3 regions of the Sphingobium chungangianum genome follow, and region 1 is predicted to be linked to each of the others. Evidence: riboswitches for the same ligand, from Rfam matches in the RefSeq annotation. Region 1 holds a riboswitch; each other region holds the start of a gene.
The links. Region 1 has a riboswitch for cobalamin ahead of ACWNC0_RS00535 (cobalamin biosynthesis protein CobG). Riboswitches for the same ligand answer to the same signal wherever they lie in the genome.
Positions count from the first base shown of each region.

Region 2: another riboswitch for cobalamin. It lies ahead of ACWNC0_RS09140 (TonB-dependent receptor plug domain-containing protein); the one in region 1 lies ahead of ACWNC0_RS00535 (cobalamin biosynthesis protein CobG).
Region 3: another riboswitch for cobalamin. It lies ahead of ACWNC0_RS04085 (TonB-dependent receptor); the one in region 1 lies ahead of ACWNC0_RS00535 (cobalamin biosynthesis protein CobG).

Region 1 is NZ_CDRNIV010000002.1:65,469-70,509, forward strand. Features, by position in the region: gene cobJ (precorrin-3B C(17)-methyltransferase) at 1-533, opposite strand, end outside; gene cobI (precorrin-2 C(20)-methyltransferase) at 530-1,252, opposite strand; gene ACWNC0_RS00530 (precorrin-8X methylmutase) at 1,249-1,878, opposite strand; gene ACWNC0_RS00535 (cobalamin biosynthesis protein CobG) at 1,878-2,993, opposite strand; cobalamin riboswitch at 3,152-3,376, opposite strand; gene ACWNC0_RS00540 (alpha/beta fold hydrolase) at 3,509-4,363, shown strand; gene bluB (5,6-dimethylbenzimidazole synthase) at 4,477-5,041, opposite strand, start outside.
Region 2 is NZ_CDRNIV010000006.1:457,690-462,730, reverse strand. Features, by position in the region: gene ACWNC0_RS09145 (ABC transporter substrate-binding protein) at 1-447, shown strand, start outside; gene ACWNC0_RS09140 (TonB-dependent receptor plug domain-containing protein) at 484-2,343, opposite strand; cobalamin riboswitch at 2,515-2,762, opposite strand; gene mobA (molybdenum cofactor guanylyltransferase) at 2,805-3,341, shown strand; gene cobA (uroporphyrinogen-III C-methyltransferase) at 3,426-4,208, opposite strand; gene ACWNC0_RS09125 (molybdopterin-dependent oxidoreductase) at 4,195-5,041, opposite strand, start outside.
Region 3 is NZ_CDRNIV010000002.1:888,598-893,638, reverse strand. Features, by position in the region: gene ACWNC0_RS04100 (malate synthase G) at 1-423, opposite strand, end outside; gene ACWNC0_RS04095 (LysR family transcriptional regulator) at 534-1,427, shown strand; gene ACWNC0_RS04090 (hypothetical protein) at 1,612-1,791, shown strand; cobalamin riboswitch at 2,003-2,249, shown strand; gene ACWNC0_RS04085 (TonB-dependent receptor) at 2,469-4,448, shown strand; gene ACWNC0_RS04080 (hypothetical protein) at 4,680-4,922, shown strand; gene ACWNC0_RS04075 (MaoC family dehydratase) at 4,961-5,041, opposite strand, start outside.

The DNA.
Region 1 (5,041 bases):
GCCCGCGCAAAGCCCTCCGGCCGCGCCTTCGACCGGGGATTGTAGAAGGCCATCGCGAAGTCGGCCTGCGCGGCGAGGCGCAGCCGCTGCTCGATCAACGCCCATGGCTTCAGATTATCCGATAGGTTGATCGCGCAAAAGTCATGACCCAGTGGCGCGCCCGCCCGCGCGGCTGCGGCCAGCATGGCGGTAATGCCGGGCAGGATGCGAATGTCGATCGCGCGCCACTCGCGCGGCCCTGCCTCCAACGCCTCGAACAGCGCCGACGCCATCGCGAACACGCCCGGATCGCCGGAGGATGCCACCACCACGCGCCTCCCCGCCGCCGCCATTTCCAACGCATGGGCGGCGCGATCCAGCTCGACCCGATTGTCCGACGCATGGCGAACCAAGCCGGGGCGATCCTCCACCCGCGCGACATAGGGCGCATAGCCGACCAGATCGGTCGCCTCGGCCAGCGCCAGCGTTACCTCAGGCGTCACCAGCGCGTCAGCGCCGGGGCCGAGCCCTGCTACCGCCACCCATCCGCTCATGGCCGCCGTCCCTGACCGTGGATCAGCAGGATGGAAAAATAGCTGGTGATCGCCTCTGCCTTGTTTAGCGGAGTGATCTTCTGATCTGCCATCGTCGCATATTCGACCAGCCAGGCGCAGTCCTGCTTGCCCGCCGCTTCGACCGCGCGGCGCAGCTTGGCCAGATTGCGGCCGATCTTCATGACGACCAGCGCATTGCTGTCATGGATGCGCCGGGCCAGTTCCTCTTCGGGCAGGGTCGCCATCAACACGGTCAGCACATCGTCGCCCCAGCTGATCGGGGTGCCGCTCGCGGTCCACGCGCCCGACATGCCGGTGATGCCGGGCACGATCCGCACGGGCGCTAGTGGCGACAGGCGGCTGTGCAGATGCATGAAGCTGCCGTAGAAAAAGGGATCGCCCTCGCACAGCACGACCACATCTTCGCCCGCCGCTGCCAGTCCATGCAGATGCGCGGTGCATTCGGCGTAGAAGGCGGAAAGGTGCTGATTATAGCGCGGGTCGCTAACCGGGATTTCGGTCGTCACCGGATATTCCATCGCATATTCGATGGCATCGGGACGCAGCAGCCCATCGACGATCTTCCGCGCATGACCCGCGCGGCCGGGCTTGCGGAAATAGGCGATGTGGCGTGCATTGCGGATCAGCCGGTCGGCCCGTACGCTCATCAGGTCCTGCGCGCCGGGGCCAAGGCCCACGCCATGAATGGTCCCGCTCATTCGGCTGCGCTCGCTAGCGCGTTGACGGCCGCGACGGTGATCGCGCTGCCGCCCAGCCGCCCTTCGACGATGCAGCATGGCACAGGCTGCGCCTCCCACAGCGCCGCCTTGGACTCCGCCGCGCCGACGAAACCGACCGGGCAGCCGATAATTGCCGCCGGGCGCGGGCATGCCGGGTCTTCCAGCATGTTGAGCAGGTGGAAAAGCGCGGTAGGGGCGTTGCCAATGGCGACGACAGCGCCCGCAAGATGTGGCCGCCACAGCTCCAGCGCTGCGGCCGACCGGGTATTGCTCATTTTTTGCGCGAGATCGGGTACCTGGCTGTCGTTTAAGGTACAGAGGATCGTGTTGCCTGCGGGCAACCTCGCGCGCGTGATCCCTTCCGACACCATCCGCGCGTCGCACAGGATCGGCGCACCCGCCTCCAGCGCCGCGATCGCGGCCGTAGCGAAGTCCGGCGAACAGCGGATATGCGGCGCGAGCCCGACCATGCCCGCGGCGTGGATCATGCGCACGGCAACCCGTTCCTCTTCGGCGCAAAAGCGATCCAGTACCGCCTCTGCCCGGATCATCTGGAAGGACTGGCGATAAATTTCCGCGGCGTTCGTTTCATAAAGATGCGGCATCACTGGGCTCCGAGAAGGGCTATGATCTGATCGGGCGACAGGCCCGTTTGCAGCGGTGGCGCGCCCGCGCGCGCATGGCGGGCAAGGTCGAAGCGCCCGTCCCGTCCGGTAAGCACGACCGCCGCCTGCGACGGCCGGGCGCAGCCTTTGGCGCATCCGGAAACATGGAGTTCCGGCACATGGGGAGAGAGGCGAGCGGCTAGGTCGCGAGTGGAAACGCTCGCCTGCGGACAGGCGGGAGCGCCCGGACAAGCATCGGCGGCAAGGCAGGGGTCGTCAGGGTCATCGGCAGGCGCGCTGCTGCCCTCAAGCACCAGCCCTCGCCAAGGCGTGATCCGCACAGCCTGCGTGTACTGCGCGATGGCGGCAAGCAGCGCTTTTGCCTCGATCCGGCCGAAGGGCGCGGCATGGAAAGGACCGGGCGCGGCAGCCAGCGCAGCGCGCCGTGAACGGGTAGGTGCCGGAAGCTCCGCCGCCATGAAGGGAAGGGGCGCCTCATGCCGCGCCATGCGCCCGGCCTGCAACCCTCCGCTCTCCACGAACCAGCGAGCCAAACGGATCAGCCCGTCCGCCGCGTCCGCCACATCGACCGGAATGCCATGACCTCGCCCGTCCGCTCGCAGGATCAACGCTCTGCTCGCCGACCGTTCGATCCGGAAGTCGGCTGGAATATCTTTCAGCACCGGCGCAGGCCCTGCATCGATGGCAAATCCGACCTTGGCTGGCAGGTCCGGCAGTTCATCAACGCGCGAGGCCAAGGCGGCGGCGATGACTGCGCTGTCGCCGTCGGCGACCCAATCCGGGTTAATCAACATCGGCAGCTGCCGATCCTGCCCGGAATCAGCATGCGCCACCCCTAATGCGACGAGCCTCCCCATCAACGCACCATGCTTCGCTTGCGTCACGCCCCTGATCTGCAAGGCCGCGCGATTGGTGACGTCTATGTGGCCGTTGCCGAAAGCAAGTGCCGCTTCGCACAACCCCACAGTCTGTGCGCGGGTCATCCGGCCCAGCGCCGGGCGCACCCGGACCAACAGCCCGTCGCCCGCCATCATCGGCCGCCATGCTGTCGGGCACCAGCCGCGCACGCCAGCTCGCGCTGCGTCACGCCGCATCAGCTCCTGCATTGCTCCTGCACTCCCGCACCAGCGCCACAACACACGGACGGCACGCACAGGCAGGCGGACAGGCCGCACGCCTGCACGGCCGTAGCCGCACGAAATTCGTCGCTCAAACGGAGAACCGAGCCGTGACCATCCCCTGGATCATGGCAAGAGCGACCTTTGCTCCGGCAGGTCTCCTGGCTTGCGGGTCACAGCTTGGCATGGGGCCTTCCCGGATCGCTCCAGTGGCTGGCCGCCCCATTCTCAGGGTCGGCCGGTCCATGCCTCGCTCGCCGCTCACAGTTGCAGGGACAGCCACGGATTAGGGAGGAAACCCTCCCGCACCGCGTTCCCATTTAAGCCCCTTGCGGGGCACCGGCGCGATCGATGAACCGGGACGAACCCGGCTCGACGCGCTTCATAGGAGGGATGCGGGCGAAAGGGAAGTGGCCAAGGACCGCTTCCTTGCGTCAACCCAATGTCACCGCTACGCCTTCATCAACGATTGTAGAATGGAGAGGAAAAAAATGAGCGATTTCAACTTCGAAGCGACCAGCCGCTTCCTGGAAACGGACAAGGGACGGCTCCATTATCATGAAGCCGGATCAGGTCCCGCGCTGCTGCTGCTCCACGGGTCCGGCCCCGGCGTGACCGGCTGGGCGAATTTTCAGGGTAACCTGCCCTTCTTCTCCCAGCATTTCCGCACCATCATCCTGGACGCGCCCGGTTATGGGAAAAGCGATCCCGTTGATGGCGATCCGGTGGGCGTGGCGCGCGACGCGGTTGTCGCCCTGATGGACGGCCTTGGCATCGACCGCGCCCATGTGGTCGGCAACAGCTATGGCGGCATCGTGGGCGGTCACCTCGCCGCTTCGCATCCCGATCGCGTGCTGCGCTACATCACGATTGGCGGGATCGGCTTCAACATCACCTCGACCTTCCCCAATGAAGGGCTGACCCGCCTCGTCGATTTTATCGAGGACCCGACGCGGGAAAACATCATCGCGTGGCTCGAATCCATGGTCTACGACAAATCGATCATCACCGACGAACTGATCGACATGCGTTACAAGGCGGCGCTGGAGCCGGTGACGATGGAAAGCAGCCGCAAAATGTACACGCGCGCAGCACTAGGTTTCATCGCCCAGTCGATGAGCGGGCCGGGCGTATCTCAGCGTATCGATTATCTGGGCAGGATTCAGGCGCCCACGCTGATCATGTGGGGCCGCGATGACAAGGTCAGCCCGCTCGACGGCGCGCTGTTGCCCATGCGCATCATCCCCAATGCGGAGTTGCATGTATTTCCGCGCTGCGGCCATTGGACGATGATCGAACACAAGGACCGGTTTGAAGCGCTGGCGCTGGATTTCTTGCGGGGGTGAAAAGGGGGCAACCCAACATCCGTTCGCCCTGAGCCTGTCGAAGGGCTTTTCTTTCCTGAAGAGAAGTGAAGGGCTTCGACAGGCTCAGCCCGAACGGAGGGAAGCTGGTCAAGTTACCGCCGCACCACCACCGAATGCCAATCCGTGCGCTCTTCCCAGCCCCGACGCTCCAATTCCGGCACATCCTCCTCGCTCACCGGTCGGCCAAGGCACAGCAGCCCCAGACACTCCCAGCCCGTCGGAATGTCCAGCATCGCGTCCACGCCTTCGGGCTGCATGATCGACACCCACCCCATCCCGATCCGCCGTGTCTGCGCCGCCAGCCAGAGCGTATGGACCGCCATCACACAGCTATAGCGCCGCGCCTCGGGCATGGTGACAGCGCCCAGATGATGGCCGGTTTCCGTCCCATCGTCGCAATAGACGGCGAACAGCACCGGCGCCTCACGCAGCCCATGCAGTTTCAGGCTGCGATAGAGCCGGTCCTGATCCCCATCATATTCCTTGCCCGCTTCCCTGACTTGGCGGTCGACATGGCAGGCCAGCCCCTCGCGCAACTCCGCCGTCTCGATCCGCACAAAGCGCCACGGCTGCGACAGGCCGACGGACGGCGCGCGATGCGCCATGCTGAGCAGCCATTCGACATCATTCTCATCGATCGGGTCGGTCCGGAAATGG
Region 2 (5,041 bases), on a different contig from region 1:
CCCGCGCGGGGCGAGGCGATGATCGCGGGCATGGAGCGCGACCTTGCCGCCCTGCCCCGGTCCCGGCGCGGCGGCGTGGCGGCCTATTATCAGCGGCGCGGATATATGACCGGGACCGGCACTTTGGTCGATGAACTGATCCGGCGCGCAGGCCTCACCAATCTGGCTGCGAAACTTGGCAAGCCAGCGCTGGCGCAGGTGCCGCTGGAGGAGATGATCGCGGCCAGGCCCGACTATCTGATTGTGGAAGAAGGCAGCGAAAAGGTCGTCGATCAGGGGACGGAAATGCTGCACCACCCGGTGCTGCGATCCATCCCCCGCATCCACGTACCGCAAGCGTGGACCGTGTGCGGCGGCCCCGCCTATGTGCAGGCCGCGCGCAGCATCGTGGCGCAGGCGGACGCCGCAAAAGGCAGGGTGCAGCCAAAGGCCGCGCCCCTGCGATGAAGGGGGGCAGTCGCCCACCCCCTTCACCTTCTACCGTCAGAAGCGGACACGCACGCCGCCATAGGCCGACCGGCCGTAGGTGCCATAACCATAGGCGGTGGCGTATTCCTGATCGAACAGATTGTCGATGCGACCATAGATTTCGAGCCTTTCCGTGATCGGGAAGGACGCGCGGATATCCGTTACCGCATAGCCGTCAATCTGCACCCGGTTGCGGGTCACGGGGTCGAGATCGACGCTGTCGCTGACCATCGTCACGGTTGCCCCGGTCGACAGGCCGAAGAACCAGGCATAATCGACCGATGCGCTGACGGCGTTAGCGGCGCGGCGCAGCAGGCGCTCGCCAAAGGCCGCGCTGCCCGGCGAACGATCACGCGCATCGACATAGCTATAGGCGGCGGTGAAGGTCAGTGCATCGACCGGACGCAGCGTCAGCGTCGTTTCCACGCCCTTGGCGCGGGTGCGATCCAGATTGCCATAGGTGAAGGTCGTATTGTCGTAATTCAGCTGGTCCCGCGTGTCGCGCCAGAATCCGGTGACGGACAGCACCGCCCGGTCGCTCCCCAGATTCTGGTCGAAGCCGATGTCGTAGCTCTTCGAACGCTCGGGCTTCAGGTTCGGATTGCCGCTGAATGTATCGTAAAGCTGATAGAGCGACGGCGCCTTGAAGCCCTCCCCGTAGCTCAGGCGGAAATTGGTCGCGCCACCATTGGGCGTGTAGTTGGCGTTCGCGCCGAACGTCGTCGCGCCGCCGAACTGGCTGTGATCGTCATGACGCACCCCTGCTGTCATGGACAGGCCCGCTACCGGCTTTACCACGGCCAGCGCATAGATGCTGTCGATGTTGGCGCGGTGGCTTTCCTGCGAACCGAAGCCGAAAAACTCATAATCGGGCCGCTCATGTTCATAGCCGAGCAGCAGCTTCACGTCATCGATGGGCTGATAGACGCCTTCATATTCGAAGCGCAGGTTCGTCCCGGAATAGCCGAAGTCCGGGGCGTTGCCGCGCACGAAATAATAATCGCGATCCTGCTGATACCAGGTAACGGCCGCCCGGTTGGTCAGCTTGCCGTCGAACAGCGCCAAATTCACGCCCGCATAGCCGATATATTGATTGGACTTCGCGACGTCGGGGCTGTCGGCCGGCGTGCCAAAGAAGCTGTCATAGTCGAGATCGCCGTTGATATAATAGCCGCGCAGGTCGAGGCTCAGATCATCGGTGAAGTCGATCTTCAGCCGGGCATTGCCAGTGATATTTTCATAGCCATCCTTTTCCGCGCCACCGAAATCGGAAGAGACAGCGGAGATGCCATCGGTGCGGAAATAGGCGAGGCCCACGCCGCCCGACAATATGCCGCTGGTGCCCGATACATCCGCCTTCGCATTCAGCGTATCGGCATAGCCATAATCGACCGACGCCTTGCCGCCGAACCCTTCGCTTGGGATACCGGTCATGATGTTGACGACGCCGCCGATCGCCTGGCTGCCATAGGCAATGGAGTTGGAACCGCGCAGCACCTCGATCCGGCGGATGTTGCCGACAAGCAAATTGCCGAAATCATATTGATCGCCGATGCCGCTCGGGTCGTTGACCTTCACGCCGTCGATCAGCACCAGCGTCTGCGTCGTTTCGGCGCCACGCACCGACACGCTGGTGACGTTGCCCAGGCTGCCGGTGCGGTTGAAGCGGATGCCGGGGGTGGTGATCAGCAGGTCCACGACGCTGACATTCTGGCGCGTTTCAATCGTCTTTTCGTCGATCACGGTCACCGCCTGCCCGACTTCATCGGTAGGCTGTTCGATGCCGAGCGCGGTGACGACGATCTCGCCCGAATCTTCGGCGAGAGCGGGGGTGGCGGCGAGGAGCGCCAGCAGTGAAATTCCGGTCCTGATCATATGTCTGTCTTCCCTGAGCGCCATGCGACATGAGCCCAGGGCCTGCCGCATGAGCGGCCGGTGCGCGGGAAGAAGAGACGCCAGCCCCGTCACGCGCACCGATGCGGCCCTGCGCCGCTTCGTCGCTCAGACGGAAAACACCGTGCCCGGACCTATCCCTGGACCCAAGGCAAGAGCGACCATGCGCCGGTAGGTTTCCTGGCTCGCGGGTCGTCGCGGTGATGCACGCCTTCCCGGACTTTTGGTCCAGTGGCTGGTCCCCCTCGCCTTCCCCTTTGAAGGCATGCGGGTTTCCCTGTGCATCGCGCTCGCCGCTTACAGTTGCAGGGACAGCCGCGGAGTTGGACGGTGATCCCGTCCGCACCGCATTCCCTTTCCGGCGCGATCTTCTTTCGCGAACGGTTGCCCGTTCACGCGGCGCGCCATAGGGGAAAGTGAGGCTATTGCCAAGGAGTGGATCGATGCGATTGCTGGGCGCGATACTGGCCGGGGGACGATCGAGCCGGTTCGGGAGCGACAAGGCGATGGCGCTAATGCCGGACGGGCGCACGTTGATGGAGCATGCCGTGGCAGCGATCGCGCCGCAGGTGGAGGCGGTGGTGGTTTGCGGTCGGAGCGTCGAGGGATTGACGGGGCTGGCGGATCGGCCTGCGTCGGACATGGGGCCGCTGGGGGGGCTGAACGCGGCGCTGCATCATGCGCGAGATCAGGGCTATGACGCGGTGCTGACGACGGGGTGCGACATGCCCGTTTATCCGGCGGCGCTGGTGGAGGCGCTTGTGGGTTACAGTGGGGCGGTGCTGAAAGGGCAGCAGCTTGCGGGCTTCTGGCCTGCGTCGCTCGCGGACGAACTGGACGCGCATCTGGCGGAAGAGAATAATCGGTCGATCTTCGGGTGGATCGAGCGGGTGGGCGCGCGGGTGGTGGAGCGGCCGGAACTGGTGCTGCCGAATATCAATCGGCCGGAGGATCTGGCGCGCTGGCGCGAGCCGAACTGAACTTGCCGAAGCCCCCTCCCTTCCTTCCAACTAAGTTCGGGGGCGTTCGGCAAGCTCAGGGCAAAAGTTGCAAAGAGCCGGTCTTCAAAGCTGAAGAGCGACGCTGGCTGCAACCCCTACAGGCATGGACGTTCCCGCCACCGCTTCACCAATCAGCAGCAGGGTCGGGTCTTCATCGCTGATCGTGGCGACCAGAAAGGCAAGCGCGGACAGCTTGCCCCGGATCAGGCGTTCGGTGGGGAGCGAGACGTTCACCGCCACCATCACCGGCGTTTCGGGATCGCGTCCGGCGGCGATCAACTGGCGGCTGATCTCTCCAGCGGCGGCGCGGCCCATATAGATGCCGAGCGTGCCGCCGGGACGGGCCAGCGCTTCCCAGTCGAGCTTGAGCGGCTCACCGGCTTTCAAATGCGCCGTCACCAGCGTCAGGCCGCGCGCCTTGCCGCGCAGGGTGAGCGAGGCGCTGCCGCTCGCCGCCGCCGCGCTGGCGGTGGTGATGCCGGGGCAAATGCGGAAGCGGATGCCGTCGGCGGCCAGATGCTCCATCTCTTCGGACGAGCGGCCGAAGACCGAGGGGTCGCCACCTTTGAGGCGCACGACGCGCTTGCCTGCCTTGGCGGCGGCGAGGAGCAGGTCGTTGATGCTCTCCTGCGCCTTGCTGTGGCGGCCGGAGCGTTTGCCGACGCTGATCCGCTCGACGCCCTCAGGGATCAGGTCGAGTACGCCGGGGCCGACGAGCGCGTCGTAGAAGACGATCTCCGCCGCGGCGATCAGCTTTTCAGCCTTGCGGGTGAGGAGGTCCGGGTCGCCGGGGCCTGCGCCGACCAGCCAGACTTCACCGGGAGCGATCAATTCATTCGGCTGCATGAAGGGCCTCCTGCGGAATTTGGGCGAGGATGTTGGCGAGCGCGGGACGGCAGGACCCGCAATTGGTGCCCGCGCCGATCGCCTTGCCGATGGCGGGAACGTCGACCAGGCTCTGGTCGCGGATGGCGGCAACGATCTGGTTGAGGCCGATGTCGAAGCAGACGCAGATGGTCGGCCCCTTGTCGGGCTGGTTGCCGGGACCGCGCGCGGCGAGGACGGAGGCGCCCACCTCTTCGGCTTCGAGCTGGCCGATGAGCCAGTCGCGCGAGGGGAGCAGGCCGGTGCGGGTGACGAAGAGGACCGCCGCCAGCCTGCCTTCGCGGATGATGGCGATGCGGCGGGTGCCGCGTGTCATGTCGACGGCTTCGACGCGGTCGCCCTTGGGCAGGCAGGCTTCAAGGCGCGTGGGATCGCCATTGCCCGCGACTTCGTAGAGCGCGCCGCCCGGAACGGTGACCTTCGTGGCCCAGAGACAGGGGACCTTGGCGGGCTGTTCACCGCGCAGGATGAGGAAGCCCTTCCATTCCGTCGCGACCTTTTCGATGCTGGCGGGCGTCGATTTGAAGCCGGGCTGGCCGGAATGCGGGTCAACCAGCGGGCGGGGCAGCAGGCCGGTACGGCCGCCGGTCGAGACTTGATCGGTCCAGTGGATCGGCGTGAAGATTTCGCCCACGCGCTGGCCTTCGCTGAACGCCACGCGGAAGATGCTGTTGCCCTGCGCGGTCTGGACCCGAGCGAGGTCGCCGTCGCAAATGCCCAGCTCCTCCGCATCCTTGGGGTGGATGTCGACCAGCGGTTCCTCGCGATGGCGGGCGAGCTTGGGCGACAGGCCG
Region 3 (5,041 bases), 820 kb from region 1:
CGCATCATAAAGGCTGCCCCAACGGGCATTGGCCGCGTTCAACAGGAACCGCGCATTGAGTATAGGCACCACCAACTGCGGCCCCGCCAAGGTCGCCAGCTCTGCATCCACCCGACCCGACCCGATGGAAAAAGGCGCGGGTTCCTGCACCAGATAGCCGATCTGGGTCAGGAAAGCCCGATAAGCATCCGCATCAAAGGGCCGCCCCGCTTGCTCGCCATGCCAGCTGTCGATCTGCGCCTGAATAGCATCGCGCTTTTCCAGCAGAGCCGCATTAAGCGGCGCAAACCGCGTGAAAATCGCAGACACGCCCTGCCAAAATGCCTCCGCCGCGATCCCCGTCCCGGGCAGGACTTCCCCGTCGATAAAGCGCGCCAGCTCGGCGGCAACCATCAGGCCCGATTTCTCGATCATGCCGTCCATGGGCAGTTCTCCATCCAAAATACTGTGACGAAAGCCTATAGACCCCTCTCCATCCTCGCACTAGACAACAAGAACTCAAAGCATCTGTTCCTCACAGGAAAAGATCATCGATGGATCCCGATTATCTTCTCTTCGCCCGCGCGGTGGATGCAGGCAGCCTTTCGGCGGCAGGCCGCATATTGAACATCTCGCCTGCCATGATGTCGAAACGCATCTCCCGGTTGGAGGCGCGCCTCGGCGTCCGCCTCATCCATCGCACCACGCGCCGCCTTGCCCTGACGGAGGAAGGCGCCAGCCTGCATCGCGACCTGGTCGCCATCCTCGACGCCATCCATCAGGCGGAGCAACGCGTCACCAGTCGGCACCGGAGCGCGTCCGGGCGGCTGCGCATTTCGGCTCCCACCTCCTTCGGCCGCCTGCATGTGGCGCCCCATGTCGGCCGCTTCCTGGACCTCCATCCGCGCGTCGATCTCGAACTCAACCTGTCCGACGCCTATGAAGACCTGCTCACCGAGCGCATCGACGTGGCAATCCGCATCACCAGCGACATTCCTCTCCATCTGGAGGGACATCATCTCGCCACCAACCGCCGCATCCTCTGCGCCAGCCCCGCCTATCTTGCCGCGCATAGCATTCCGGACAAGATCGCCGACCTCCCCCGCCACCGCCTGCTCGCGGCCGATGGACAATTGCCATGGCGGCTGGTGAATGGCCGCGCGCGCAAGCTGATCGATGGCCAAAGCCATGTCCGCACCAACAGCAGCGAAATCGTGCGCGAACTCGCCCTTACCGGGGTCGGGATCGCCTTGCGCTCGCTCTGGGACGTGGGCGACCTGATCGCGGAAGGCAGCCTCGTCCGCGTCCTCGATAGCTGGGAAGGCCCCGCTGACCTTGCCGTTCACGCCGTCCACCCCCGCGCCGCAGGTCGTCCCGCCGCCGTAGACGCCTTCATCGGCTTCTTGCGCGACACCTTCCGCGATGCATCGTGGAACCGGGGCGGCTGATAGCAAGAAGCCCCTTAGCGCCATCCGCTCAACTGCTTGAAAAGCGCAGAAATCCCTTCCTGAAATCATTTGCAAGCAGGCTGTCAAAAAACAGAAGCTTTCCGGCGTTAACCTGCGTAATGGCAGCGGGAAACAGGCCGATGTTATCGTTCGAGCCATAAGAAATTGAGAGAGGATAAGGGCCATGCGCCCCAATGACGCATCACATTTTTCCGCCTGCGCCGCCCAGGAAGCGCGGCAGGCCAGGGAAGCCCGCCTTCGCGGCGCAGACCAGGCCACCATCGCCCTCCACAATGAACGCGCCGTCCGCTACCAAGCCATGGCGTTGCGCCTCCAGCGAGAGCGTGGCGCGACGCTGAACTGATTGCCAGACCCCATCCCCTCTCCCCTTCAGGGGAGAGGGTGCCGAGCATAGCGAAGGCGGGAGAGGGGAACGCAAAGCACGACCGCCGCTCCCCTCTCCCCAACCCTCTCCCCTGAAGGGGAGAGGGAGCAAGTTACCTCACCCCACCCCCCTACCCACCCCCCTTGCCCTACCCCCACAGCTCCGCTATCCCCCCGTCACCCGGGCAACCCCCGGGCATGATCGCGCCGGTGCCTCGAAAGAGGCTTAAAAGGGAACATGGTAAAGGAGGCATCCGCCTCCCCAAGCCAAGGCTGTCCCTGCAACTGTAAGCGGCGAGCGCGATGCACATCGCCCCACCTCATAGGCGGGATGGGGCAAGTCACTGGGCCGGACGCTAAATCCTGCGAGGCCCGGGAAGGCCGTGCATCAAGCGATGACCCGCGAGCCAGGAGACCTGCCAGCGTCTGGTCGCTCTTGCCTTGGTCCAGGGGATGGCCGCGGCACGGTAGTTTCCGTCTGAGCGACGAACGAGCGGCGAGAGGCCGCTTCGGTGACGCTGGCGGTCGCCTTGGGGGCGTCCGGCCGTCGGCGCGCGCCGGTCGCCGTCTGGCGGCAGGTCTCTCGCCGAGTGTCGCCAGACGCCCGGAGTGCATCAAGTGAAACTACCCAATCAACTCCACCGCGCTGCCTGCGCGCTGACCGCCACGCTCCTCCCATTCCCCGCCTTCGCTGCCGATGCGAATGACGCGGGCGAGGATGCGAACACCATCGTCGTCTTCGGCCGGGGAGAGGACAAGGTCGGCACCGCTCATGCGGCAAGCGAGGGCAGCGTCGGCGGCGCGGACCTTCTCGTCCGTCCGCTGCTCCGCGTCGCTGAACTGCTCGAAGCGGTGCCGGGTCTGGTCGCCGCCCAGCATTCGGGCAGCGGCAAGGCCAATCAATATTTCCTGCGCGGCTTCAATCTCGACCATGGGTCGGACTTCACCACCTATATCGACGGGGTTCAGATGAACTTCCGCACCCATGGCCACGGCCAGGGCTATCTCGACCTCAACGGACTCATCCCCGAAATCATCGCGCGGGAGGATTTTCGCAAAGGCCCCTATCGCGCCGATGGCGGCGACTTCGCGCTCGCGGGCGCGGCCTATATGACCACGATCGACGGCTATGACCGTCCATGGGTCGCGGCGGAGGGCGGCTCCTTCGGCTGGCGCAGGCTGGCGGCGGGCGGCACGGTAAAGGCGGGCGCAGGCAATCTCACCCTCGTCGCCCAGGCCAAGGCTTATGACGGCCCGTGGCAGGAGGCCGAACATCTGCGCCACTATGCAGGTTTCGCCAAATATACGCTTCCCGCCGGGGCCGGTAAGATCGACGCCACGCTCCACGCCTATCGCGCGACATGGCGCCCGACCGAGCAGATACCCGAACGGATCATCGGCACGCCGCTCTGCCCCGATGTCTTCTGTTCGCCCGATCCTTCCGCGCGCGGGGAAACGACGCGCATCATCGGCAACATCGCTACCATCCAGCCGACATGGCGCACCAATCTCTACGCGCAATTCTATGACTGGACGATGTTCTCCAACCCCACCTACACCGATCCCGACGGCACCAGCGCGCAGATCGAGCAGTTCGACCGCCGCTGGGTATTGGGCTTCACCGGCGAAAAGCGTTGGGACATCGCCCCGGCACTGCAACTGAAGCTCGGCACGGAAAATCGCTATGACGCGATCGGCAATGTCGGCGTCAATCGCACGTCGAACCGCGCCTTCCTATCCTCGCTCGGCCGCTATCGCGTAAAGCAGGGTTCAGCAGCCCTTTATGGCGAAGCGACCGTCACGCCGCTGCCGGGCTTGCGAGTCACTGGCGGCCTGCGCGGCGACTATTATCATTACGACGTCCGCGCCCGCGACGCCGTCGCCGCCGCGCTAGGCGAAGGCAGCGGATCGGACACGCTCGTCTCTCCCAAGGCGTCGGCGGCCTGGGCAATCACGCCGCATGTCGAACTTTATGCCAATTGGGGCCGGGGCTTTCATTCCAACGATGCGCGCGGCGCGGTCAATGTCGACACGCCTGTCCCGATGCTCGTGCGCGGCACGGGCAAGGAATTGGGCGGCCGCCTGCAACTACCCGGCTTCACCTTCACCGCGACCTATTGGTGGCTGAATGTCGGCAGCGAGTTGCGTTTCGTCGGCGACTCAAATGCGGTCGAACCCAGCGGAGCCAGCCGCCGCCACGGCTATGAGCTTGTCGCCTTCTGGCGCCCGCTCCCCTGGCTCGCCTTCGACGGCAATTACACCGCCAGCCACAGCCGCTATACCAATGGCGACCATATTCCCAACGCCTTCAAAAATGCCGCGTCCGCTGGCGCGGCCATCGTGCTTGACCCATGGGAAGCCAGCATCCGCGTCCGCCACCTTGGCCCCTCGCCGCTGATCGAGGACAATAGCGTGCGCGATTCCGGCAGCACAATCGTCAACGCCCGCGCCGCCTGGAAAGGCAAGCGGGTGCAAGTCTATGCCGAACTGCTCAACATCCTTGGCAGCGGGGACAAGGACATCGCTTATTATTACGAGTCCTACCTTCCCGCCGCAGATGCGGAGCCTGTCGAAGGGAGGCTAAGCCGCGTGGTCGAACCGCGAACGGTGAGAGGCGGCATCAAGTTCAGCTTCTGATGCTGGGGAAGGCCGCATCTACAAAGAGCCTGCGGCCTTCCCAATCAATGGCTTACATAATGAACGGCGATGTTCATAAAGTAAAAGTGGATAGGGCAACGGTCAAACTACAATAGAATACATGTTAAATACCCGTGGAAATTTTGAGACGTAGTTGACGTCTTTTCGCCGCTATGCAATTTTCCCCCTCGGCAATCTGGACAAAGAATCAGTAGCCTGGAGAGGATGCCAATGAAGCACGCACCATTAAGGGGCGCCGTTTTTCACGCGATATTGCGTGACTGCCTGGAAGCACAGCGCGCCCCCAAGGAAACAGAAATACAACTGATCGCCTGCAAGATATGGCAGGACAGTTTCGCGGCGATCACGCACAAGAACTGGCACGACCTCGTACCGGGCGGCGAGGAGTATGAATACACCATCAACGCCGCGCGCATGGCCTTCGGCCTACACGCGACCAACACCGCCGCCTGAATGGATAGCCCAATCCGCTTACTCCGACGATTGCCGGATCAAAGCTGGAACTGGGTTATCCATTCGCAGATTAGCGCGGGCTTGCTCTCGCCTTCTATCTCTACCGTTGCTTCGGTGGT